Regions from separate parts of the Arthrobacter sp. NPDC092385 genome, predicted to be linked through region 1. Evidence: riboswitches for the same ligand, from Rfam matches in the RefSeq annotation. Region 1 holds a riboswitch; each other region holds the start of a gene.
The links. A riboswitch is a leader RNA that binds a small molecule or an ion and turns the genes downstream of it on or off. The one in region 1 is predicted to bind S-adenosylmethionine.
Positions count from the first base shown of each region.

Region 2: another riboswitch for S-adenosylmethionine. It lies ahead of ACIQCY_RS04170 (AmiS/UreI family transporter); the one in region 1 lies ahead of ACIQCY_RS16730 (ABC transporter substrate-binding protein).
Region 3: another riboswitch for S-adenosylmethionine. It lies ahead of sfnG (dimethylsulfone monooxygenase SfnG); the one in region 1 lies ahead of ACIQCY_RS16730 (ABC transporter substrate-binding protein).
Region 4: another riboswitch for S-adenosylmethionine. It lies ahead of ACIQCY_RS01450 (ABC transporter substrate-binding protein); the one in region 1 lies ahead of ACIQCY_RS16730 (ABC transporter substrate-binding protein).

Region 1 covers NZ_JBIVQL010000019.1:13,983-19,650, reverse strand. Annotated here, with positions in the region: gene ACIQCY_RS16750 (heavy metal translocating P-type ATPase) at 1-729, shown strand, start outside; gene ACIQCY_RS16745 (DUF4383 domain-containing protein) at 970-1,434, shown strand; gene ACIQCY_RS16740 (MFS transporter) at 1,575-2,756, opposite strand; gene ACIQCY_RS16735 (DUF1349 domain-containing protein) at 2,856-3,452, opposite strand; SAM riboswitch class IV at 3,589-3,716, shown strand; gene ACIQCY_RS16730 (ABC transporter substrate-binding protein) at 3,857-5,518, shown strand; gene ACIQCY_RS16725 (ABC transporter permease) at 5,519-5,668, shown strand, end outside.
Region 2 covers NZ_JBIVQL010000002.1:223,227-228,894, forward strand. Annotated here, with positions in the region: gene ACIQCY_RS04135 (SAM-dependent methyltransferase) at 1-105, shown strand, start outside; gene ACIQCY_RS04140 (HAD family hydrolase) at 218-949, shown strand; gene ACIQCY_RS04145 (DUF503 domain-containing protein) at 1,033-1,326, opposite strand; gene ACIQCY_RS04150 (LacI family DNA-binding transcriptional regulator) at 1,372-2,388, opposite strand; gene ACIQCY_RS04155 (hypothetical protein) at 2,829-3,155, shown strand; gene ybaK (Cys-tRNA(Pro) deacylase) at 3,173-3,667, shown strand; gene ACIQCY_RS04165 (GNAT family N-acetyltransferase) at 3,700-4,122, shown strand; SAM riboswitch class IV at 4,266-4,379, shown strand; gene ACIQCY_RS04170 (AmiS/UreI family transporter) at 4,416-5,027, shown strand; gene ACIQCY_RS04175 (acyl-CoA dehydrogenase family protein) at 5,111-5,668, shown strand, end outside.
Region 3 covers NZ_JBIVQL010000009.1:80,924-86,591, forward strand. Annotated here, with positions in the region: gene ACIQCY_RS12775 (glycoside hydrolase family 6 protein) at 1-1,192, opposite strand, end outside; SAM riboswitch class I at 1,421-1,524, shown strand; gene sfnG (dimethylsulfone monooxygenase SfnG) at 1,518-2,696, shown strand; gene ACIQCY_RS12785 (O-acetylhomoserine aminocarboxypropyltransferase/cysteine synthase family protein) at 2,696-4,075, shown strand; gene ACIQCY_RS12790 (CoA-binding protein) at 4,072-4,572, shown strand; gene ACIQCY_RS12795 (hypothetical protein) at 4,579-5,668, opposite strand, start outside.
Region 4 covers NZ_JBIVQL010000001.1:287,382-293,049, forward strand. Annotated here, with positions in the region: gene ACIQCY_RS01435 (energy-coupling factor transporter transmembrane component T family protein) at 1-750, shown strand, start outside; gene ACIQCY_RS01440 (amino acid ABC transporter ATP-binding protein) at 790-1,527, opposite strand; gene ACIQCY_RS01445 (amino acid ABC transporter permease) at 1,524-2,288, opposite strand; gene ACIQCY_RS01450 (ABC transporter substrate-binding protein) at 2,299-3,213, opposite strand; SAM riboswitch class IV at 3,380-3,497, opposite strand; gene ACIQCY_RS01455 (aminodeoxychorismate lyase) at 3,606-4,484, opposite strand; gene ACIQCY_RS01460 (AsnC family protein) at 4,564-4,779, opposite strand; gene ACIQCY_RS01465 (SDR family NAD(P)-dependent oxidoreductase) at 4,846-5,668, opposite strand, start outside.

The DNA.
Region 1 (5,668 bases):
GTGGAAGAGGCGGTCGGACCGGTACCGGACGCGCCCCTGCCGCCAGGAGAAACGGCCGTATACGTGGGCGTGGGAGACCGGTACGCGGGATACATCTGCCTCCGTGACGCCCTGCGCAGTACCGCGACGACGACGATCACCTCCCTCAGGGCGCTCGGCGTGCACCAGGTCCTCATGCTCACAGGAGACATCGGGACGACCGCCCGGCACATCGCACGACAGGCCGGCGTGAGCACGGTCCACGCCGGTTGCCTGCCCAAGGACAAGGTCGACATCGTCCGGAACCTCCCTGATCGTCCCGTGATCATGGTCGGCGACGGGGTGAATGACGCCCCGGTCCTGGCAGCAGCAGACATCGGGATAGCAATGGGGGCAAAAGGATCGACGGCAGCCAGCGAATCAGCGGACGTCGTCATCACCGTCGACGACCTCTCCAAAGTCACCGAGGCCGTGCTCATCGGAAAACGAACCCTACGAATCGCACTGCAGAGCATCGGAATCGGCATCGGCCTGAGCGTCCTGCTGATGGCGAGCGCAGCCGTAGGACTCGTCCCCCCGCTCGCGGGCGCGGTCGGCCAGGAAGGTATCGATCTGCTGACGATCCTGTACGCACTACGAGCAGCACGCACCCCACGAGCTTCCACCAGTGCGCGGCACACAGGGCGGCACACAGGGCGGCCCACGGGCGAGACCATGAACAGACCCGGTCCCGGTACGGGCGTCGAATAGGGACGTTATCCCCTACCGGCCTCGGCGCCGTCGCCGCATTCTTGAATGCATCACACATCTTCGACGGACCATCCGTGATTCCGCATCGCAGACAGTCAGATGGAGCCGCACAGGCTGAGCCGACTGAACGTCCCTCGCCGCACCGTACGGACGCCACCCCCGAGCGCTGCCAGATGCCCGGTCCTCCCGACGAGTGGTGATGCTTCCCCACATCGCAACAATCCACGAAAGGAAACGGTCATGTCCTCCTCCGCCCTTCATCCCAAGAGCGCACACACCCGCTCCCGGGCCTCGGCATCCACGCTCGCCCTTGTCGCGGGCGGGCTGCTGCTCCTGATCGGGGCACTCAGCCTCATCCCCGGGATCACCACGGACTACGGCACCCTGGCGTTCGCCGCCAACTCGTCCGCGCTGTTCCTCGGCATCTTCCAGACCAGCGTCCTCCTCAGCGTCATCTACGCCCTCGTAGGTGCAACGGGACTCCTCCTGTCCCGGCTGCCGATCGAAGCACGCGCCTACCTCGTCGGCGCAGGCGCGTTCTTCCTCGTCCTCTGGATCTACGGCCTCTTCGCGAACGCCGAGATGGTCGCCAACATCTTCTCCACCAATGCGGCCACCAGCTGGGCGCACCTGGTGCTCGGCGTCGCCCTCGCCGCAGCCGGCGCCGTCGCCACGGAGGACGCCGAGGAAGTGAGGAACACATAGGCCCTCCTCTCACCCGCCCCACGGCACGTTGCAGAAGTCCCCGCCGGGACCCGCCTCGGCCGGGACTTCTGTTCCGGGCTAGCGACACGGCGTGTTCCGAGGGCGGGTGCGCACTCCGACGACGAGCAGGGTTCCTGGAACTACGGCCTGGTCCTGCCGACGGCCGCCGCTGTCGAGTCACGCAGCATCAGCGCGATCCCGCTGAGCAGTGACACCGCGGCGGTCAGGACGAGCAGGGGTCCGAGGCCCAGGCCGGGGATCACGGCGCCGGCAAGGGCCGGCGCTGCGACCGAACTGATGGCTCCGACGACAAGGCAGGCCGTGAATGCTGCGCCTGCGCGGTCGGGCACCAGCTCGGCGGTCCAGACGGCGAGGACCGCCGATCCTGCCATGTATCCGACACCGAAGATGCACGCTGAGACTGCCGTCGCGGTCAGGGAGTCACTGGCCAGGCCGAGGAGTGCCAGTGCTGCAGCGACCGTGACGAGGCAGAGGGCGGCGACCCGCGAGGCGCCCATCCGCTGCACTGCGGCTTCGGTCGCCAGGCCCGCCGCGCCGGTGAGGCCGATAGCTGCGTAGAGTGCCGGGACGGCAAGAGCGGGGAGGTCGCCGCTGGCCAGGGTGTCCGCTGCGTAGGTGAAGTAGATGACGACGACGGCGAAGTAGACGACGGAGTAGGCGGCGGGTACCCGCAGCGCCTTCGCCAGTGAGGAGACACCGTGCGGTCCGTCCGGGCGCGGATCCGGACGGGTCGGCGACACGAGGCGGAGGTTCAGGATCGCGGCTGCCACCGCGGCAAGAGCGATACCGGCCCAGACCAGGCGCCATGAGCCCAGTGCTGCAAGGACGGCCAGGCCACCCAGGAGAACCAGTCCACCGCCGGTGCCGGTCGTGATGATCGCCAACGTCCGTGACCGGTGTTGCAGGGGCACCGCACGGGTCACGATGTCGGAGTAGGGCGCCCAGACCCAGCCCCCCGCGCTGCCGGCCAGGACGACACCGGCCGCGAGCAGCCACGGGGACTGCGCAAGTGTCACGAGCACCGCTCCCAGGGCGCCACATGCTCCACCCACAGTTGTCGGAGCGCGCGAACCGCGGCGAGCAGCCAGCGGCCCGGCGAGCAGCAGGCCGGCCAGGTAGCCTGCGAACGTCGCACTGGCGATGAGGCCGAGCACCAGCTCGGAGAGCCCCAGGTCCTGCCGGATGCCGGGCAGCGTCAGGCCGTAGGCGTAGCGGGCCATCCCGAAGGCGACCCCGACCACCGCCGCTCCGGCCAGGCCTGTCCGGCCGCCCGCCGAGAGCTCCATGGAAAACCACCTCATCCTGACTCGTTCGTCCGAGCGACTGCCCACCTGGCGGATCGATGACGACGGCGCCGTCGTCATCGGCTGATGCACAGGCCGGCGGCGGCAGCGACTCCCCTACCCGTGCAGCGCAGCGTCCGCTTCCCCCTGTGCCCAGCCGGTGAAGGTCACTGTCAGGCCCGCTCGCGTGGGCGAGCAGCAATACGGCCCCGCCGAGACCTCCAGGCCGGGTTCGAGTGGCACGACGCGGACGAGGCGGAACGCCTCCCCTGACCTGCGAGCGCGGATCGTGACGGCATCGCCGCTCCTGCTCATGCGCACCGTCACCTCCTGCCCACCCCACTCGGGCACCGGGGCGACCGACCAGTCGGATACACGATCAGTCACCACGGCACCCACCTGGGGAACGCCGTCGGACACCTCCACTCCGGCCTTGATCCAGTGCTCCGCACTGCTGTGCAGGTAGATGCCGGCCTGGTCGAACTGCTCCCGGTAGTCGAGCAGGAACGAGACGTCGAGAGCGGTGTCCTGGGGGAAGGGTGCCAGCAGGGCGTGAGCGCTGTCGTGGACGAAACCGTACGACGTCCGCCGCCAGGCGTCGCTTCCCTCCACGGCCGTCACGCGCAGGTGGCCGCCTTCCACCACGGCGTCCTCCGGCGGGTTACGCCAGGAGCCGGTGGTCCAGGGCGAAGCCGGGGTACGGGCAGCGATCATCGAATGCCTTTCTGAGCGGAAGGCGGGATCCCTGTTCGGCATCGGATCCGCTGCCTGATGGGGCGATATCGCAATACCCGGTCATATTACTTCTTATTGGCGCGACTGCCGGATTCTCTGCCTATAGTGAATTCAGCTTCAAGAGATGCGGCCGCCAAGCTCCGACTAGGCCGCGCACCAACCCCATGTTCCTGGGTGGTTCGGATGACGAAGCGGCCTCCGCCTTGGCACTTCGTGCTGGTCCGGCGCGGGCAAGAGCACTTCGAAAGGCACTCCCCGTGAGTTGTAGCGCCCTCCCCCTCCCCTAGCAGACCCTGCGCGTCCTGCGCATCCTGTTGCTCTTCATCCCCTTTTCCGGTGAATTCCGCTGTGCGCGGTGCCGGACCCCTTCCAAGGAATTCTCCATGAATGCATCCGTAATTCGTCCTGCCCGAGATCGCCGCCGATTCCGCAGCTTCACCGCATTGTCGGCCGTCGCCCTGGTGTCCCTTGTCAGCGGCTGCGCCGGTCCGGCCGGTCCCTCCTCGGTGGCCGGTGACGAGCCGGTGGACGGCGGCATCCTGAACGTGTCGATCTCGGCCGAACCCGGCTGCCTCGACGGCCACGGGATCTCTGCCACACAGCAGCAATTCCTCGGCCGGCTGATCTACGACAACATCGTGACGCTCGACGAGAACGGGGAGATCGCTCCCTACCTCGCTGAATCCTGGGACATCTCGGAGGACGGCAAGACCTACACGTTCCACCTCAAGGAGGGAGTGACCTTCAGTGACGGCTCGCCCTGGAACGCCGAGGTGCTGGGCCAGAACCTGGAGCACATGCGGGATCCGGCCACGAAGTCCCCCCTCGCGGCTGCGTACATCGCCCCGTACGTGGACGGCACCGTCATCGACGAGTACACCTTCGAAGCCCACCTCGAGTACCCCTACACGCCCTTCCTCTACACCCTGGCGCAGTCGTGGCTCGGCATGAACTCGGGCAAGGCGATCACCGAAGCCCCCGAGACGCTCTGCCAGAACCCGATCGGCACCGGGCCGTTCACGGTCGCGGACTACAAGCCCGGCCAGAGCATCAGCTACACCAAGCGCGCCGGCTACGACTGGGCGCCGGAGTGGCTCGAGGGCGACGGCGAGGCACACCTCGACGGCGTGGAGGTCACCCTGGTCAGCGAGCCGGTCATCCGGCACCAGTCGCTCGTCTCGGGCCAGTACGACCTCACCGAGAACCTCGCACCGCAGAACGCATCCGCGGTCCAGGCGGATTCGAACTTCACGTACGAGAACCTGCCACGGACGGGCAGCCCGTACGTCCTGAGCTTCAACCTCAACCGCGCACCCTTCAACGATCTCGCGGTCCGCCAGGCATTCGCCGCGTCCGTGGACACGAAGGCCGTCACCGACAGCCTCGGCTTCGACACCTACACCCCGATCGACAGCTTCCTGTCGAAGGAGAGCAAGTACTACGACCCTTCGGTCGAGGGAACGCTCACCTACGATCCCGAGCGGGCGAACAAGCTGCTGGACGACGCCGGCTGGTCCACGCGTGACAGCGAGGGGTTCCGTACCAAGGACGGTCAGCGCCTCGTGGTCGAGGTGCCGGCGGTGGAGAGTTCGACGCCGAGCCCCCTGCTGGTCCAGCTGCAGGGAGAAGCCAGGAAGGCCGGCTTCGACCTCCAGATCATCCAGCTCCCGCAGGCCCAGCTCACCGAGCGGCGCTACGCCGGGGACTACGACGCGCTGGCGGGCGTATGGCACACGAACACGACCGACGTCCTCTTCATCCGGTACCACTCCTCGGAGATCACCGGGGAGCGGATCGGGCAGAACTCGTCCTACGTCGACGATCCGGCCCTGGACGAACTGCTCCTGACGGCCCGTGAAGCCAGTGACGGCCCCGAGGCGGCCGAGGCCTACTCCAAGGCCCAGCACCGGCTGCTCGAGATCGTCCCGGGCGTCCCGCTCTACGAGAACCCGAGCCAGTTCGCCTACGCCAACACCGTCCAGGACGTCGCGGTGGACACCTCCCACCCCGTGCCCGTGCTGACCTACGCCTGGAAGGCGGAGTAGGTGGCCGTCCTCCGGCGCATCCTCACACGCCTGGCCGTCGGGATCGGGGTCCTCTGGGGCGCCGCCACGCTGACGTTCCTCGCGGTCTACCTGATCCCGGGTGACACCGCCCTGCTGATCCTCGGCGGTCCCGACGCACGGCCCACCGCC
Region 2 (5,668 bases), on a different contig from region 1:
CTGCTGACCGGTTCGGGCAAAGGGCGGAAGAAGGCCACCCTCGTGCTGACGCGCATCGGGGACGAGCGCGTGGCGATCGTCGTCGAGCCCGTCACGCTGCCGTAGCGGGAGCCACACTTCCCGCCTCGCCGCAACCTGCCCGTCATCGCCCCGCGCCGGTATCCGTGTTCCTAGACTCGGGAGGGACAGGCATCAGGACGCGCGAAGGGCGGAGCACATGGCGGACGGCACCACGGAATCGGCGGGATCGGCGGGATCGGCGGACACACGGCACGGGGTGCTGTTCGACGTGGACGGCACGCTCGTCGATTCCAACTACCAGCACACCATCGCGTGGTGGCAGGCCTTCCGCCGGTTCGGGCACGACGTCCCCATGGCGGAGATCCACCGGGCCATCGGGATGGGCGGGGACAAGCTCGTGGCGCACCTCCTCGGCGAGGACCGCGACGCCGAGCAGGACGCCGAGCTCGATTCGACGCACGGTGCCATCTTCTCGGGCTACTGGCCCGGACTGCGTTCCTTCGAGGGCGCCGGGGAGCTCGTGCGCCGCTGCGCCGACGACGGCCTGACGGTGGTCCTCGCGTCCTCCGCCTCCCAGCAGGAGCTCGGGGTCCTCCGCGGCATCATCGACGCCGACGAGGCGATCAGCGCGGCGACCAGTTCCTCCGACGCCGGGAACAGCAAGCCCTCCCCCGACATCCTCGAGGCGGCGCTCCACGCCGGCGGCCTCGAGGCGGCGAACGCCGTGTTCGTCGGAGACTCCGTCTGGGACGTCCTCGCGGCGTCCGAGCTGAAGATCCCGACCATCGGCCTGGCCTCCGGGGGCACGAGCGAAGCGGAGTTGCGGGACGCCGGGGCCGTCGAGGTCTACAAGGACATCCGGGCACTGCTCGACGCCTTCGACGACGGCGCCCTCCACCGGCTCGCCACGTCCTCCGCCGGGGCCTGAGCCGGGTCGCCGCAGCACCCGGTGCGGAGCGTGCACCTGTCTGCCCGCGCGCCTGCCGACCGGGCCGTCCCGGCCGAGTGCAGCTAGTCCTCGCTGCTGAGGAGCCGTCGCCGCGCGCTCAGCAGCTCGATCTCCGGCCTCGCCGCGACGAATCGCTCCACGCGGTCCAGCACGTCCACCACGTGCTGCCGGTCGCCTCCGACCACCCCGACCCCGACGACGGCCCGGCGGTGCAGGTCCTGGTGCCCCACTTCGGCGACGGACAGCTCGAACGTCCGGCGGAGGTCCGACACCAGCGGGCGCACCACGGACCGCTTGCCCTTCAGCGAGTGCACGTCGCCGAGCAGGACGTCGAACTCGACGAACCCGATCCACATGGCAGTCCTCCTTGCCGAACTCCGTCGTGTCGAACTCCGTCAGGGCTACGCCGAATCCCGCCAGACGACGGCGGTGTCGAGCACCTGCACCGGGCTCGGCAGTCCCCTGATCTGCGCCAGGACGAGCTCGGCCGCCGTGCTGCCCAGGAGGTCCGCGGGCTGCCTGACCGTGGAGAGCTGCGGCCGTGTCCGGAGGGCCCAGCTGCTGTCGTCGAAGCCGACGATCCCGACGTCGTCGGGCACCTTGCGCCCGGATTCCTGCAGGGCGGTCATGGCACCGGCCGCGACGGCATCCGATGCGGCGAAGACGCCGTCGATGTCGGGGCAGCGGTGCAGCAGTTCCTGCATGCCCTCGAGACCGGCCGCATAGGTGTACAGCGGGTACTCGACCACCAGTGAGGCGTCGAAGCGCTCGCCCAGCGCTTCCCGGAAGCCGGTGAAGCGGTCGTGCCCCGAATCGCGGTCCATGGCGCTGGCGATCATGCCGATCCGCCGTCGGCCCGTCTCCACGAGGCGTTCCGTGATGGCGCGTGCCGCAGCGGCGTTGTCGATGGCAACGTAGGGCAGGTCCGGCGTCCCCGGCGGGTGTCCCACGAAGGCCGCGGGGACGCCGATGTCCCGTACAGCGGAAGCGATCGGGTCGGAGGCCCGTGCGGAGACGATCACCGCTCCGTCCACGAGCCCGCCGCGGAGGTAGTCGGCTACCCGTCGGCTGTCGCGGTCGGAGTCGATGATCAGCGAGACGAGCTGGTAATCGGCCTTCGAGAGGACCGCATTGGCGCCGAGGAGGATGGACCCGATGTTCGGGTCCTCGAACAGGAGCGAATGGGGTTCGTGGATGATCAGGGCGATCGCGCGGGACTCCTGGGTGACCAGGTTCCGGGCGGCCGAATTGCGTACGTAGCCGACACGCGCGATGGCTTCTTCGACGGCGATCTTCGCCTCGTCGGAGACGTACCTCTCACCGTTGACCACCCGCGATACCGTGCCGCGCGAGAGGCCGGCGGCCGTCGCCACATCGTTGATGGTCGCCCGGCGGTTCCGGGGGCGGATCGAGGGCATATCTGTACTGTAGCTGAGCCTCCTTGCGCCGGCGGGGCGGAAAAAGCGTAGGGTGGGGGTAGTTGTCTAGAAGAAGGCGGCTGTCTTCGGTTCTTCTCTTCGTTACCCTGGCGCGTCCGCCGGGTACCCAAAAGCAGAGCACCATCCCCGAGAGGGAGCGTGCACCATGAACAACCAGGAAGCCCTTCTTCCACAGCCCCACGCGGCCGGATTCCCATCCCGCCTGCACGATCTCCCCGAGCACACTCCCGCTCCGCCCGTGGCGTCCTGACGCCTCCGCCCTCCCCTGCCATCCCCGCAGGCTGACACGGATCAGGCGCAGCGTGCACTGCCTCCGCACCGACCGGGCCGACCGCGCCGAGCCGGACATCCCCCGCCGGCCGGTCCTTCTTCGGCACCGCTTCCGACACTGCTTCCGACACTGCAAAGGAACACACACCATGACGCAGCACATCGAGAATTTCCTCCAGGACTGCACCACCGTCACCGGCGACGGCTCCCATGCAACCCTCGACGAGGTGGAAGGCCTGTACGTGTACTGGTGCTCCCTCCGGGCTGACGACGCGCTGGACACCGACGTCCTGCTCGAGGCCCTCCAGTCGCGCGGAGTGGAACCCGTCCAGCGCGACGGCGTAGATTACGTCGAAGGGCTCGTCCTGACGGGCCCAATCATGGCCGGGTTCATCCTGTCCTGCGACTTCGCCGGAGCCTGGGGCCGGCCGGAGCTGGATTCCGTGGCGGTTCGGGACGTCGCTTCGGTGTCGTGATACCCCGAGGAGGTGCAGTGGGCAGGAAACCGACAGGCTCCCGCAGCACCCCCGCGCTCGCTGCCCTCTCGGCAGCCGGAATCGATTTCACCGCCCGGCCCTACCAGCACCAGGACGGCGTCTCGAGCTACGGGCTCGAGGCCGCCGCCGCGCTGGGCGTGGCACCCGCGCGGGTCTTCAAGACCCTCATGACCAGCGTCGACGGTTCGCTCGTGGCCGCCGTCGTCCCGGTCAGCGGAACACTGGACCTGAAGGCCCTGGCCGCCGCGCTCGGCGGAAGGAAGGCGACGATGGCCGATCCCGCCGTCGCCCAGCGGAAGACCGGGTACGTCCTCGGTGGCATCTCCCCGATCGGGCAGCGCCGGCCCTCCCCCGTGGTCCTCGACGCCACCGCCCTCGACCACCCCACGGTCTTCGTGTCCGGAGGCCAGCGAGGGCTGGACATCGAGTTGACGCCCGGCGACCTGATCACCGCCACGAAGGCACGGACCGCTCCGATCGCCGCACCGTAGAGCCGTGAGGGCCGGCGGCTAGGGTGGGCGACGTGGACATCATCGCCGGGCAGATCCCGCCCCTCGCGGAAGCGCTCGCACTCTACGAAGCCGTCGGGTGGACCGCCTACACCCGCGACCCCGACAGGCTGCGGCGCAGCCTTGCAGGCTCACACCTCGTTCTTGCCGCACGGGACGAGGACGGCCGCCTGCTCGGCCTCGCGCGCACCGTCTCGGACGGAGAGTCCATCTGCTACGTCCAGGACATCCTCGTGCACCCCGGAGCGCAGCGCCGCGGGGTAGGCCGTGCCCTGATGCACGAGGTCCGCTCGCGCTACGGCCACTGCATGTTCGTGGCACTCAGTACCGACGCGGACGGATCCGAGGACGGAGCGCGGTCGCACCCGTTCTATCGTGCGATGGGCTTCCAGGCCCACCCCGACCTCGGACTGGCGGCCTTCGGCTACCGGCCGTGACCTGACCTCCGCGTCACCCGCTGCTGCGCTCCGACGACGACGGGGCAGCGCGGGAGCACGGAGAGTCACGGGGCGTCACGGCGCGTTATCCGCCGTCGCATCCCTGTGCCCGGCCCCTTGGACCACCTAGTCTGGGGACCACAGATCAAGAGTCCCGACGCGAAGCCCTGGCTCGTCGGGCGGCAACCCCCTCCGTGGTGGGGTGCCCCAGGTGAAGATCAGGCCCCGTGCGGACCGTGCCGGGGCAAGCACGGCGCGTACCTGCGGGTCCGCGTCCCGTCGATGGGACACCCATGTCGTACATCTGCCTCCTGCTCTCCGGAGCAGCCCTCCTGATCAACGGCCTCGGCCTCCTGGGCCGGGTGGCGCCGCGCGATTCCGGTTTCTTCAACCTCGCCATCGGCACACTGCAACTGGTCTTCGCGCTGCTCATCGCGTCGGCCGGTGGGCCCGGCACCGCCGCTTCGGCCGGTGGGATCGTCCTCTTCGGACTCACCTACCTGTACGTGGGCCTGAGCTCGGTGGCCGGCCTCGGATCCGCCGGTGTCGGCTGGTTCTGCGGCTTCGTCGCCGTGCTGGCCCTCGTCTTCGCAGGCACGGCGGCCGACGGCGATCCCGTCAGTTCGGTGCTGTGGCTCAGCTGGGCGGTGCTCTGGGCGCTCTTCTTCCTGCTGCTCGCCCGCGGCGCAGCCCGCCTCACCCGGATCACGGGCTGGAGCGCGATCCTCGTGGGCACGGCCGGCACGGTGATCCCGGCGGTCCTCGGCCTGAACGGTGCCTGGCCGACGGGCGGATCCTCGGTCATCGCGGCCGCCGCGGTGCTGGGGGTCCTGTTCGTCGCGGCCGCAACGCTCAGTACGCGCCCCGCACCCGCCGTTGCACCCCGCACCCCCGTCTCCGCCTGATACTCCACCGCTCCGCCCGCCCGCGCCCTCCGCCTGTCCTCTCCGTCCCCCATCAGTCACCATCCCTCCCGGAAAGGTCCACCATGACCACCCTGACGCACACTCCTCCCACCGCCGACGCGGACTACGAACTCCTGGCCGCCCGCTTCCGTCCCCTCTTCGCGAGGATCGCCGAGGGCGCCTCCCGCCGGGAACGCGACCACGAGCTGCCCCGACAGGAGATCCGGTCGCTCATCGAGGCCGGCTTCGGCGCCCTCAGGGTACCGGTGGCCGACGGCGGCTTCGGAGCATCCCTGCCCCAGCTGTTCCGGTTGCTCACCGAGCTCGCAGCCGCGGATTCCAACATCCCGCAGGCCCTGCGAGCACACTTCGCCTTCGTGGAGGACCGCCTCGTCTCGACCGGACGGCAGCGCGAGACGTGGCTCAAGCGCTTCGTGGACGGCGAGACGATCGGTAACTCCTGGACCGAGGTGGGCGGCGTGACGATCGGCGACGTCATCACGAAGGTCAGCCCGGACCCGGACAGGAACGACGGCGGCTTCCGCATCACCGGCACCAAGTACTACTCGACCGGGAGCATCTTCGCGGACTGGATCGACACGTTCGCACAGCGCACCGACAACGGCGTGAAGGTGATCGCC
Region 3 (5,668 bases), on a different contig from region 1:
CAGCCGGGTCTACCCGGCCCCACTCGGGATCCACTCCACCGTTGTCCGTCAGTCCGCGGCTGCATTCGCCGTCGGACTCACCAGGCACCTTGATCCACAGGAAGGCATCGGCCAGCGGGTTGCCGGTATCGGACGTGGGCAGGTGGCCCAGTCCGCGGCCCGGCGGGTTGCACCAGACCTGAGGGTCCGGGTAGGCGGCCGTGGGGACCCAGGGGCCCTTGCCGTTGCGGCTCGTATCGATGACGAAGTGTGCAAGCTCGTCGTTCGACGGCGCGTTCGCCGCGCCCGCCACGTTCTTCGCGTACCAGGCGTCAGTCAGTCCCCAGGTGGAGAAGTCGGTGGGCGACGCCGGATAGTACTGGCTGCCACAGGAACCGTAGGCCCCCGGGTTGATCTCGGTGGCGTAGTAGATGCACTGGGACACCCAGCTGCCGAACTTCACCTGGCGTTCGGTGAGTTCGTAGTTGGAGACGTTCAGGAAGAAGCCGTCGGCCTTCTGCACACCGGCTTTCACGAGCCTGCTCGAGATCTCACCGGTACCGAGCCAGGCGCTGTGCGTCCCGTCGAGGTACACCCTGGTGTTGGGAAGCGCCTTCAGCTGGTCCACCGCGTAGTTGAGCATCTCGAAGCGCTCTGCCGCCGCGGTCCGGGCGTTCGCCTCTGCCGGCTGGCACCACTCGAGGTTGCCGTCGAGCCCGCGGTTCCAGGGGATGATGCCGAGCCCGTCCGGCTCGAGCACCACCATGGCCGCCCTGTCCTCGATGCCCGCGGCGAGCGCGTCCACCCAGGCCTTGTAGCCGGCGACGTCGGTCGCTCCGCCGGCCGAGTACTGCGAACAGTCACGGAAGGGCAGGTTGTACGCGGCGAGCACGGGCACCTGGCCCTTGCCTGCCGCGCGATGCGTGGTGGTCCGCACCTCCTGCGTGACGGTGGCGGGATCGCTGCCCGTGACCCAGACAGCCTGTGGAGCCGAGACCATGGCGCTGAGGCTGTCGGCGGTCGCACGGTCGCCGGAAGACCGCAACTCCGCGATCTGGCGCTGGGCCTCGTGATAGTGGTTCTTCATCGGGACATAGAACTCGGTGGCGGACGAAGCCGCTCCCTGTTCCGGACCGTCCTTGGGCCCCTGGGCAGAGGCCGGCAGGGCGGAGAATGCGGTGGAGACCAGAACCCCTGCTACGGCAAGGGTCACTGCACACGTCCTGGAAATGCTGAGCATCATTGCTCCTCATGTGGTGGTGGTTGGCGTGATCGCCCGAATGCGGAGCGCTGGTCCATCCCCATGGAAGCGCTCCCACGGCCAGTCTTTGATGCGTTCCCGGCTTTGTCAAGGTCCTCAGTGCACTGATGGCTTCGAGACAGGACCTCATACGGGGACACATTGTTTTGGTTCTGCAGCACCTCGGTGTCACACTCGACCTGACCATCCGGAGCGGCTGAGAGATCTGGCTCATTGACGCCGCAGCAACCCTGGCCTCCGTGTTCCACGGCGACAGAAGGGTGCTACTGCCAGACCGATGGAGGAAACCATGAGCGTCGCCGACCTTTCCGCCCCCCTCAAATTCGCCTACTGGGTTCCCAACGTCAGCGGCGGCCTGGTGGTCTCGACCATCGAACAGCGCACCAGCTGGGACTTCGACTACAACAGGAAGCTCGCGCGCATCGCCGAGGACGCCGGTTTCGAGTACGCGCTCTCCCAGACCCGCTACGCCGCGTCCTACGGCGCCGACAAGCAGCACGAGGCGACGAGCTTCTCCCTCGCCCTCCTGGCCGCGACCGAGAAGCTGAAGGTGATCGCCGCCGTCCACCCGGGCATGTGGCACCCGGGCGTCCTGGCGAAATACATCATCACCGCGGACCACATCTCCAACGGCCGCGCAGCGGTCAACATCGTCTCCGGGTGGCTCAAGGACGAGTTCGTCAACTTCGGCCTCGAGTGGCTCGAGCACGATGAACGCTACGTCCGCACCGAGGAGTTCATCCGGGTGCTGCGCGGCCTGTGGACCGAAGAGGGCTACAGCCAGTCGGGGAAGTACTACGACATCAACAACTTCACCCTGAGCCCGGCCCCCGTGGACGTCCCAGGCCGCCCGCACCCCGAGATCTTCTTCGGCGGGAACTCGACAGCGGCCCAGGCGACCGCCGGACGGGTGGCGGACTGGTACTTCTCCAACGGGAAGGACCTCGAGGGCTTCAAGGAGAACGTCGCAGGAGTCCGGGCCTCAGCACAGGAGGCCGGCCGGCATCCCCGGTACGGGCTCAACGGCTTCGTGATCGCGCGTGACTCCGAGAAGGAGGCACGCGACACCCTGCGCGAGATCGTCGAGAAGGCGCACCGCCCCGCCGTCGAGGGCTTCCGGGACGCCGTGCAGGAAGCCGGCGCGTCGACGAAGGACGGCAAGGGCATGTGGGCCGACTCCAGCTTCGAGGACCTCGTGCAGTACAACGACGGCTTCAAGACGCAGCTCATCGGGACGCCCGAGCAGATCGCCGAGCGCATCGTCGAGTACAAGAAGATCGGCGTGAACCTCTTCCTCACCTGCTACCTGCACTTCCAGGAGGAAGTCGCGGCCTTCGGCACGGACATCCTGCCGATCGTGCGCGAACTGGAGGCCGACGCCGCCCGCAAGGCCGGCGTCGACTTCGATCCCGAATCCACCCTCGCAGTATCCCGACCCAGCAAGGCAGGTGTCTGATGGCAGAACGTTCCTTCGGTTTCCGCACGCGTGCGCTCCACGCCGGCGGGACCCCCGACGCCACGCACGGCGCCCGGGCGGTGCCGATCTACCAGACGACGTCGTTCGTGTTCAAGGACACCAACGACGCCGCCAATCTCTTCGCACTGCAGAAGTACGGCAACATCTACTCGCGTATCGGCAATCCCACGGTCGCCGCGTTCGAGGAGCGCATCGCGTCGCTCGAGGGCGGCATCGGGGCGGTCGCGACGGCGTCGGGCATGAGCGCGGAGTTCATCACCTTCGCCGCCCTGTGCCAGGCCGGCGACCACATCGTCGCCGCCTCCCAGCTGTACGGCGGGACGGTGACCCAGCTGGACGTCACGCTCCGCCGGTTCGGCATCGAGACAACCTTCGTGCCCGGAACGGACCCGGCCGACTACGCGGCCGCGATCCGCGACAACACCAAGGCCGTCTACGCCGAGGTGATCGCGAACCCCTCGGGCGAGATCGCGGACCTCGCCGGGCTGGCGAAGGTCGCGCACGACGCCGGAATACCCTTCATCGTCGACTCGACGCTGAGCACCCCCTACCTCGTGAGGCCGATCGAGCACGGCGCGGACATCGTGATCCACTCCGCCACCAAGTTCATCGGCGGGCACGGCACCACCCTCGGCGGCGTGATCGTGGAGAGCGGGCGCTTCAACTGGGGCAACGGCAAGTTCCCCATGATGACCGAGCCGGTGCCCTCCTACGGCAACATCCAGTGGTGGGGGAACTTCGGCGAGTACGGTTTCCTCACCAAGCTCCGCACCGAGCAGCTCCGTGACATCGGGCCCTCGCTCTCGCCGTCGTCGGCCTTCCAGCTCCTGCAGGGCGTCGAAACCCTCGCGCAGCGTCTCGACGAGCACCTCGAGAACGCGCAGGCCGTGGCCGAGTGGCTGCAGGCCGACCCGCGCGTGGAGTACGTCAACTACGCGGGTCTGCCCACGCATGCACACCATGAGCGCGCGAAGACCTACCTGCCGCAGGGACCCGGCTCGGTCTTCAGCTTCGGCATCAAGGGCGGCCGCAAGGCGGGCCAGAAGTTCATCGAGTCGCTGCAGCTGGCCTCGCACCTCGCCAACGTCGGCGATTCCCGCACCCTCGTGATCCATCCCGGCTCGACGACGCACCAGCAGCTCTCCGCCGAGCAGCTCGTCGCCGCGGGCGTGCCCGAGGACCTGGTCAGGATCTCGGTGGGGCTGGAGGACCTCGACGACATCCTGTGGGACATCGACCAGGCGCTCGCAGCTGCCGTGGAGTCCCCGGACGCAGCATTCGCCGAACTCCCCCAGGAGTCCGCGGGAGAGAACGACGACGACCCGTCGGCAACACGGGCAGTAGGAGTGGGAGCATGAGCAGCACCGCACCGGAACGGACCTGGGAGGGGCCTTCGGCCCCCGAACGGCTGAACCTGCTGAGGAACGCGAAGTCCGTGGCGATCGTCGGGGCATCGGACAAGCCCTCCCGTGCGTCCTACTTCGTCGCGACCTACCTGCAGTCCTCCTCGCCGTACCGCCTGTACTTCGTGAACCCGGTGGCCAAGGAGATCCTGGGGCAGCCGGCGTACGCGTCGCTCAAGGACCTGCCGGAGGTGCCCGACGTCGTGGATGTCTTCCGCAAGCACGACGACCTGCCCTCGGTGCTGCAGGAGACGCTGGACGTCGGCGCGAAAACCCTGTGGCTGCAGCTGGGATCGTGGCACGAGGACGTGGCCCGCGATGCCGAGAAGGCCGGCCTGAACGTGGTGATGGACCGCTGCATCAAGATCGAGCACGCGCGGTTCCACGGAGGACTCAACCTCGCCGGCTTCAACACCGGCGTCATCTCGTCGAAGCGGCAGATCACCTCGTAGCCGGCGTCAGCCGTCCTCGGCGACGGGCGCCGGCGACTTCACGGCCGGCGGTTCCACAGTGACGGGCTCGGCCGTCGGTTCGACCACGGCGAGCGGCTCGGCCGTCGGTTCCACGACGGTGACGGGCTCGGCCGGCGGTTCCACCCCAGTGGCGGGCTCGTCCGGAGCGGCATCGCCGGAGGGGTCGTTCGCCGGCCCGGCGGCCTGTTCGACGTCGGCGTCCGCTTCCGCGTACGCAAGAATGTCCGCGTCGGCGAGGAAGAGCGACATCCCTGCATCATCGTCGGAGAACGGACCAGCCAGGAACATCGGTTCGTCGGCCTGCTCGACGGGCGTGAGGCGCCAGGAGGGATCCGGGCCGGCGAAGGACCTGCGGACGTCGCGATCCCCCCGCTCAGGACCGGTGCTGGTGACTACCCCCTCAGCCTGCGTGTCCTGGCCCCTGCCGTCGCCCTGGACCGTGCCGTCCTTCTGGACCGTGTTCCTGTCCTGCAGCTTTCCCTGGTCGACCTGGCCCTTGCGCTTGCCGTCTCCCGGCGGCGTCTCCCCTGTCGGGGTGCCCGGGACGCGTCCGCCGGGGACGGTGGCGGGTCGCAGGTCCTGCACCGGTGGAGTACCCGGGGCGGCCGGTACCTGCCCGACGGGCGGCTTCTCGGTGGCTACCGGAGGTACTGCAGGCATGGCCAGCGGCGCACCGGGTGCCGTCCTTCCTCCGATGGAAGGCACCTCGGGCGTCACCGTTCCGGCTCCGGCACCGGAAACGTCGCCGGGACCGGTCGGGTCCCCAGCAACGGGAACAGCCGGAACCGCCGCGATGGCGGACGGCGCCGGAACCGGCACCGCGAGGGCCCCCGCAGGGCTCTCGATGGACGGCGCGACGACGGGCGCAGCGGGCTCCGGACGGTCGGGATCGTGATGGTCGGGATCGTGATGCACGCTGAAGCGGGCGATCGAATCGACGGCGTCGCCGAGGCCGTAGGGGAGATGGAGGGTTCCCGCCGCGACACCGGACATCCCGACACCCATCGACACGGCGAGTGCGCCTCCCAGAAAGGTGATCCGACGCTTGTTCCGGCGGCTCTGGGGCGCCTTCCCG
Region 4 (5,668 bases), on a different contig from region 1:
CGGGCCAATCCGGTGTCCAAGCTGTTCGCCGCCACGGTCATCACGTTCGCCCTGATGGCGAGCATCGACTGGGTCAGTGCCGCGGTGGTGCTCGCCTCGGAGCTCGCCCTCATGCCGCTGCTGGGCATCAGTGTGGTGGGCCTGGCGCGGCGTATCTGGCCCCTGCTGGTCGCGGCCGTGGTCGGCGCCTACGGGACCGCCCTGCTGGCGGAGAAGAGCGGCGCGGTCCTGCTCGACGTCGGGCCCCTCCTCTTCACCGAGGGATCGGTGGCCGCGGGCACCGCCGTGGGGCTGAGGGGCCTGGCGCTCGCGCTGCCGGGCATCTTCATCCTCCTCACCACCGACCCCACCGACCTGGCCGATGCCCTCGCGCAGAAACTGCACCTGCCGCACCGCTTCGTGCTCGGCGGCCTGGCATCGCTGAGGCTCGTCGGCCTGCTGGTGGAGCAGTGGGAGACACTCGGGCTCGCGCGCCACGCCCGGGGCATCGGCTCGGACGGGTCCGTCGTCGCCCGCACCCGGAACCTGCTGGGGCAGTCCTTCGGGCTCATCGTGCAGGCCATCCGGCGCGCCACGCGGCTCGCGACCGCGATGGAGGCGCGCGGATTCGGCGGCGGGACGCGCACGTGGGCGCGGACGAGCACCTTCTCCCCGCTCGACGCCGGTGTCGCCGTCGTCGGGCTCCTGATCGCCGCGGGCGCAGTAACGGCGGCCGTCCTGGCCGGGACCTGGAATTTCATCCTGTCCTGACCGGGGCGGCCGCCGTGTCGGCGCTGGTGCAGCGGGCTCCTACAGCACGTCCGCGAGGAAGGACCGCAGGCGCGGGGTCTGCGCGTCGTCGAAGATCGCGGCCGGCGGACCGGATTCCACGACCACGCCGCCGTCCATGAACGTCACGGTGTCGGAGACGTTGCGAGAGAAACCCATCTCGTGGGTCACGACGACCATGGTCATGCCCGCCGAGGCCAGATCCGCCATGAGGGCGAGGACGCCCTTGACGAGCTCGGGGTCCAGGGCGGACGTCGCCTCGTCGAAGAACATGACCTCGGGGTCCATCGCCAGCGCCCGGGCGATCGCGACGCGCTGCTGCTGGCCGCCCGAGAGGTTGCCGGGCCGCACATCGGCCTTGTGCTTCAGTCCCACCAGGTCCAGCTGCGCCAGCGCCTTCTCCCGGGCCTCGTCCGCGGACATCTTCCGGAGCTTGCGCAGCGCCAGGGACACGTTGTCCACCACGGTCTTGTGGGGGAAGAGGTTGAACTGCTGGAACACCATGCCGATGCGGCGGCGCAGCTCGTCCGGGTTGTCCTTCAGCACGGACCGGCCGTCGAGCAGGATGTCTCCCCTGTCCGGTTCGATCAGCCGGTTGAGGACACGCAGGAGCGTGGACTTGCCGGATCCGGACGGGCCGATGACCGACGCCGTCGTGCCCTGCTCCACGTGCAGGTCGATGCCGCGGAGCACGTGGTTGGTCCCGAAGGACAGGTGGAGGTCCCTGCCGGTCAGGGTTCCCGATTCGATGGTCTTCACGCCTTGGCTCCTTCGCCGATCTTCGCGGCCAGTTCGTCCGGTTCCGGCTTCTCCCTCTTGCCCGTCCGCAACTTGTTGTCGATGTAGTTGACCAGGTGGGTCAGCGGGATCGTGAGGCACAGGTACAGGACGGCGGAGGCGATGAGCGGCGAGAGGTTGCCCGTGTTGCTGGCCGCATCGTTGCCGATCCGGAACAGTTCACGCTCGCTGGTCAGCAGCCCGAGGAAGTAGATGAGCGAGGATTCCTTGATCAGCGCGATGAACTGGTTCACCAGGGCGGGCAGCACGCGCCGCACGCCCTGGGGAACCACCACGAGCTGCATCGACGAGCGGTAGCTGAAGCCCAGGGCGCGCGAGGCCTCCAGCTGTCCCTTCTCCACGCTCTGGATACCGGAGCGGAAGATCTCGCCGATGTAGGCCGCCGCCATGAGCGACAGCGCGAGGATCCCCATGGGGAACGGGCTCGTGCTGCCGGTGGCCTCGCGGTAGATCGGGCTGAGTCCGATGCCGATGAGCAGGATGATCACGACGGCGGGCACCCCACGGAAGATGTCCGTGTAGATGCGCGCCGCCCAGCGGAGCAGCCGGTTGCGGGAGATCCCCATGATCGCGAGGACCATGCCGAGGACCGTCCCGATGACGCCGGACGCGATCGCGAGGATCAGGGTGTTCCGCAGGCCGACCGCGAGGAGCTCCGGCAGGACGGCGGCCATCGCCTCCCAGTCGAAGAAGGTCTGCGCGAGCTGTTCAAGGGCATTCATGGAGGGTCGGCTACTTTACTTCCACGGCTTTGCTGCCGGGCTTCCAGTCGGTCGGCATCTCGCGGTCCGGGTACCACTCCTTGGTGAGCTCGGACCACGTGCCGTCCTCGACCACGGCGTCGAGGCCCGCGTTCAGGGCGTCGATCAGGGGCTGGTTCTCGCTGTTCACGGCATAGGCGGTGAAGTTCTCCGTGTTGATGATGGTCTCGGCGATCGTGGTGTCGTCGCCCTCCTTCACCTGGCCGGTGGCCTGCTGGGACGGCGCGACCCACGCGTCCACCTGGCCGTTCTTCACGTTGGCGTACACGGTGTTGTAGTCGGCGAAGCGCACGGGCTCGAGGCCCAGGGTGTTGGTGACGTAGTCGTCCTGCACGGTGCCCTGCACCACGCCGATCCGGGTGCTCTCGGACAGCGAGTCGAAGCCCGTGACCGGAGAGCCGTTCTTGGCGACGACGGCCATGTAGCCGAAGTCGTAGCCGTTGGTGAAGCCGACGTTCTCGCGGCGGGCCTCGGTGGTGGAGATCGAGGAGGATCCGACGTCGAACTGCTTGTTCTGCACCTGCGCCAGCAGCGCCGAGAAGTCGGTGGAGGCGAACTCGACCTCGAGGCCGAGCTTGTCGCCGATGGCGCGCAGCAACTCGTTGTCGTAGCCCGTGAAGACGCCGTTCTCGATGAAGATGTTCGGAGGCGCATCCGAGAGGGTGCCGACGCGCAGCGTGCCCTCGGTGATGAGTCCGAGCTTCGAGGTGTCGATCCCGTCGATCGGCGTGGTGTCCTCGGTGGTGTACTTGTCCAGCGTCTGCTGGTCGCTGCCGGCCAGGGCGTCGGTGGTCTCGGTGGGCTCGCTGCTGGAGCTGCCGCAGGAGACGGTCAGGGCGAGGAGGGGTACGGCGAGTGCCGTGAGGACCTTACGGGAGATGTTCATGGTTTCCTTCGATGCCGGCCCGGGTTCCGGGCGCACAGGGTGAGGGGTTTTCGGAGGTGCCGGTCGACGGCACGGAAGGAGGCTGCTTGCTGCTGGGTGACACGCTCGCTGTTCTGGGCTGTGCGCGTTGTGATGTGGCTACCCGGCGATCCCGGGACGCCGCACGACGCCGTACTTGCCAACCGGGGGACTGGTCCCGGCGGCCGAATCTTCACCTGGAGCACCCCACTACGGGAGAGGGTTGCTGTCCAGCCGGCCAGGGCCGAGGGCTGGAACTCTTGATTTCAAGAAAAACGCTAGGGCAGGGTGAAGGGCCCGGTCAAAACGACAGCGGGCGGAAATCGGCGTTTGACGCGGTAAACGGGCCTCTACACGGCCGTTTGTGGTGGAGATTACACGAATCGGTCCACGAGCTCGGTGAGTTCGGCGGTGAGCGCGGCCGACGTACGCAGGTCCTGGCCGTCGAGCGAGAGGACGGGCGCGAGGAGCCGGATGCTCGAGATCAGCCAGACGGCGTCGGCGTCGAGCAGGTGGTGCGGTTCGAGCGGACCGTAGCCGAGCTCCCACCCCTGCTCCTTCGCCGCTGCGAAGAGAGCGCTCTGGGACGTGCCCGCCAGGATGCCGCTCTCCAACTGCGGTGTGAGGAGCGTCTTCTGCCCGTCACGGTCGTAGGCGAGGAGCACGGTGGACGTCGGTCCTTCCAGGACCTTGCCGTCGGAGGACGTGAAGATGACGTCGTCCGCGCCGTGCGCCTTCGCATGGCGGATGGCCGCCATGTTCACCGCGTAGGAGAGGGTCTTGGCACCCATGAGCAGCCACGGCGCACGTTGTGCCACGGTGCTGTCGTACCCGCGCTCGAGGAACAGGACCTTCAGGCCGGCGTCGCGCTGTGCCAGGGTCGACGCCGGAACGGGCGCCACCTGCACCCAGGCCGTGGCGCGGCCCGCGTCCTCCACCCCACGCGTGGCGATCAGCTTCACGACGGCGTGGCCGTGGTCCGGCTCGGCCGCCGCGAACTCCCGCAGGCCGGTGCGGATGGCGCGGCTCCAGGCCTCCGCCCCGGGCACCACCAGGTCGAGGGCGGCGGCCGACGACGCGAGCCGCGCGAGGTGCGCCTGCTCCTTCCGGGGAGTTCCGCCGACGGCCAGCAGCGATTCGAAGATGCCGTCCCCGCGCGTGGCGCCGAGGTCGGTGGCCATCAGTTGCGGCTGCGAGGCGTCGACGACCTTGCCGTCGTCGTGGGCCGGGTCGAGGAACACGAGAACAGTCATGGCACCAGCGTATCCGCTGCCATTCCTCGGGCCGGGCCGGGCGACGACGGTACGCCCACGGTCAGGCGCAAACGTCGAGCTACCGTTTGCCGTACTTCCGGTGCACCGCCTGCTTGCTCACCCCGAGGCTCTGGGCGATGGCCTCCCATGACAGTCCTGCCTGGCGGGCATTGCGGACGAGGCCCGCTTCTGCACGCCCTACCTCCCGCTGGAGTTCGGCGACTGCCTGCAGTGCTTCGCTGGGCCCTCTGCCGTCCATCGATCCGACGAGTGTTCTCATCCTCTCCACCTCCATGCGTCAACATTAGTTGACAACGCGGCGGTGGACAAGGGCCGTGCTGCCCCGCCGCGGCGGCCTGTCCTAGACGGCCGACCAGCCGCCGTCGGAGGGCAGGATGGCGCCGTTGATGTTCACGCCGTCGTCGCTCAGCAGGAAGGTGATGGTTGCCGCGAGGTGGGCGGGATCGGCGATGCTCGGGATGTTGACCCGGGCCGCCTCGAGCCGCGCCGACCCGAAGGCCGACGGCGTGCCCGGCATCGGGATGCCGGTGGCGACTCCGCCCGGCGCGACCGCGTTGATGCGCACGCCATCCTTCGCGTACATGAACGCTGCGCTGCGGGTGATGCCCACCACCGCGTGCTTGGACGCCGTGTAAGCGACGCCGGATGCCGATCCTCGAAGCCCTGCTTCGGACGCCACGTTGACGATCGACCCGCGACCGGCGTCGAGCATGACGGGCAGCACGGCCCGGGTGAGCCGCATGAGTCCTTCGACGTTGACGGCGAAGACGCGCGACCACATGGCGTCCGAGACCTCGTGGAGCGGGCTGAAGTCGTCGTTGATGCCGGCCACGTTGGCCAGTGCGTCGATGCGTCCCTCGGTGCCGGCGATGATGCGCGCCACGGCCTCGGCGTCGGTGAGGTCGGCCGCGATCGGCACCACCTGGTAGTCGTCCAGGGACGCGGTGAGGTCCTCGATGCGATCCGCGGCGATGTCGACGGCGATCACCCGGCCGCCCTCACGGGCCACGCGTGAGGCCGTGGCGCGGCCGATGCCCGATCCTGCCCCCGTGACGATGACGGTGCGTCCCTCGAACCGGCCCGCGACCGGGCGCTCCTGCCAGGCGGAGCCGTCCGCCTCCGGGATGATGCCTCCGTTGACCCGCCTGACGAGATCGTCGACC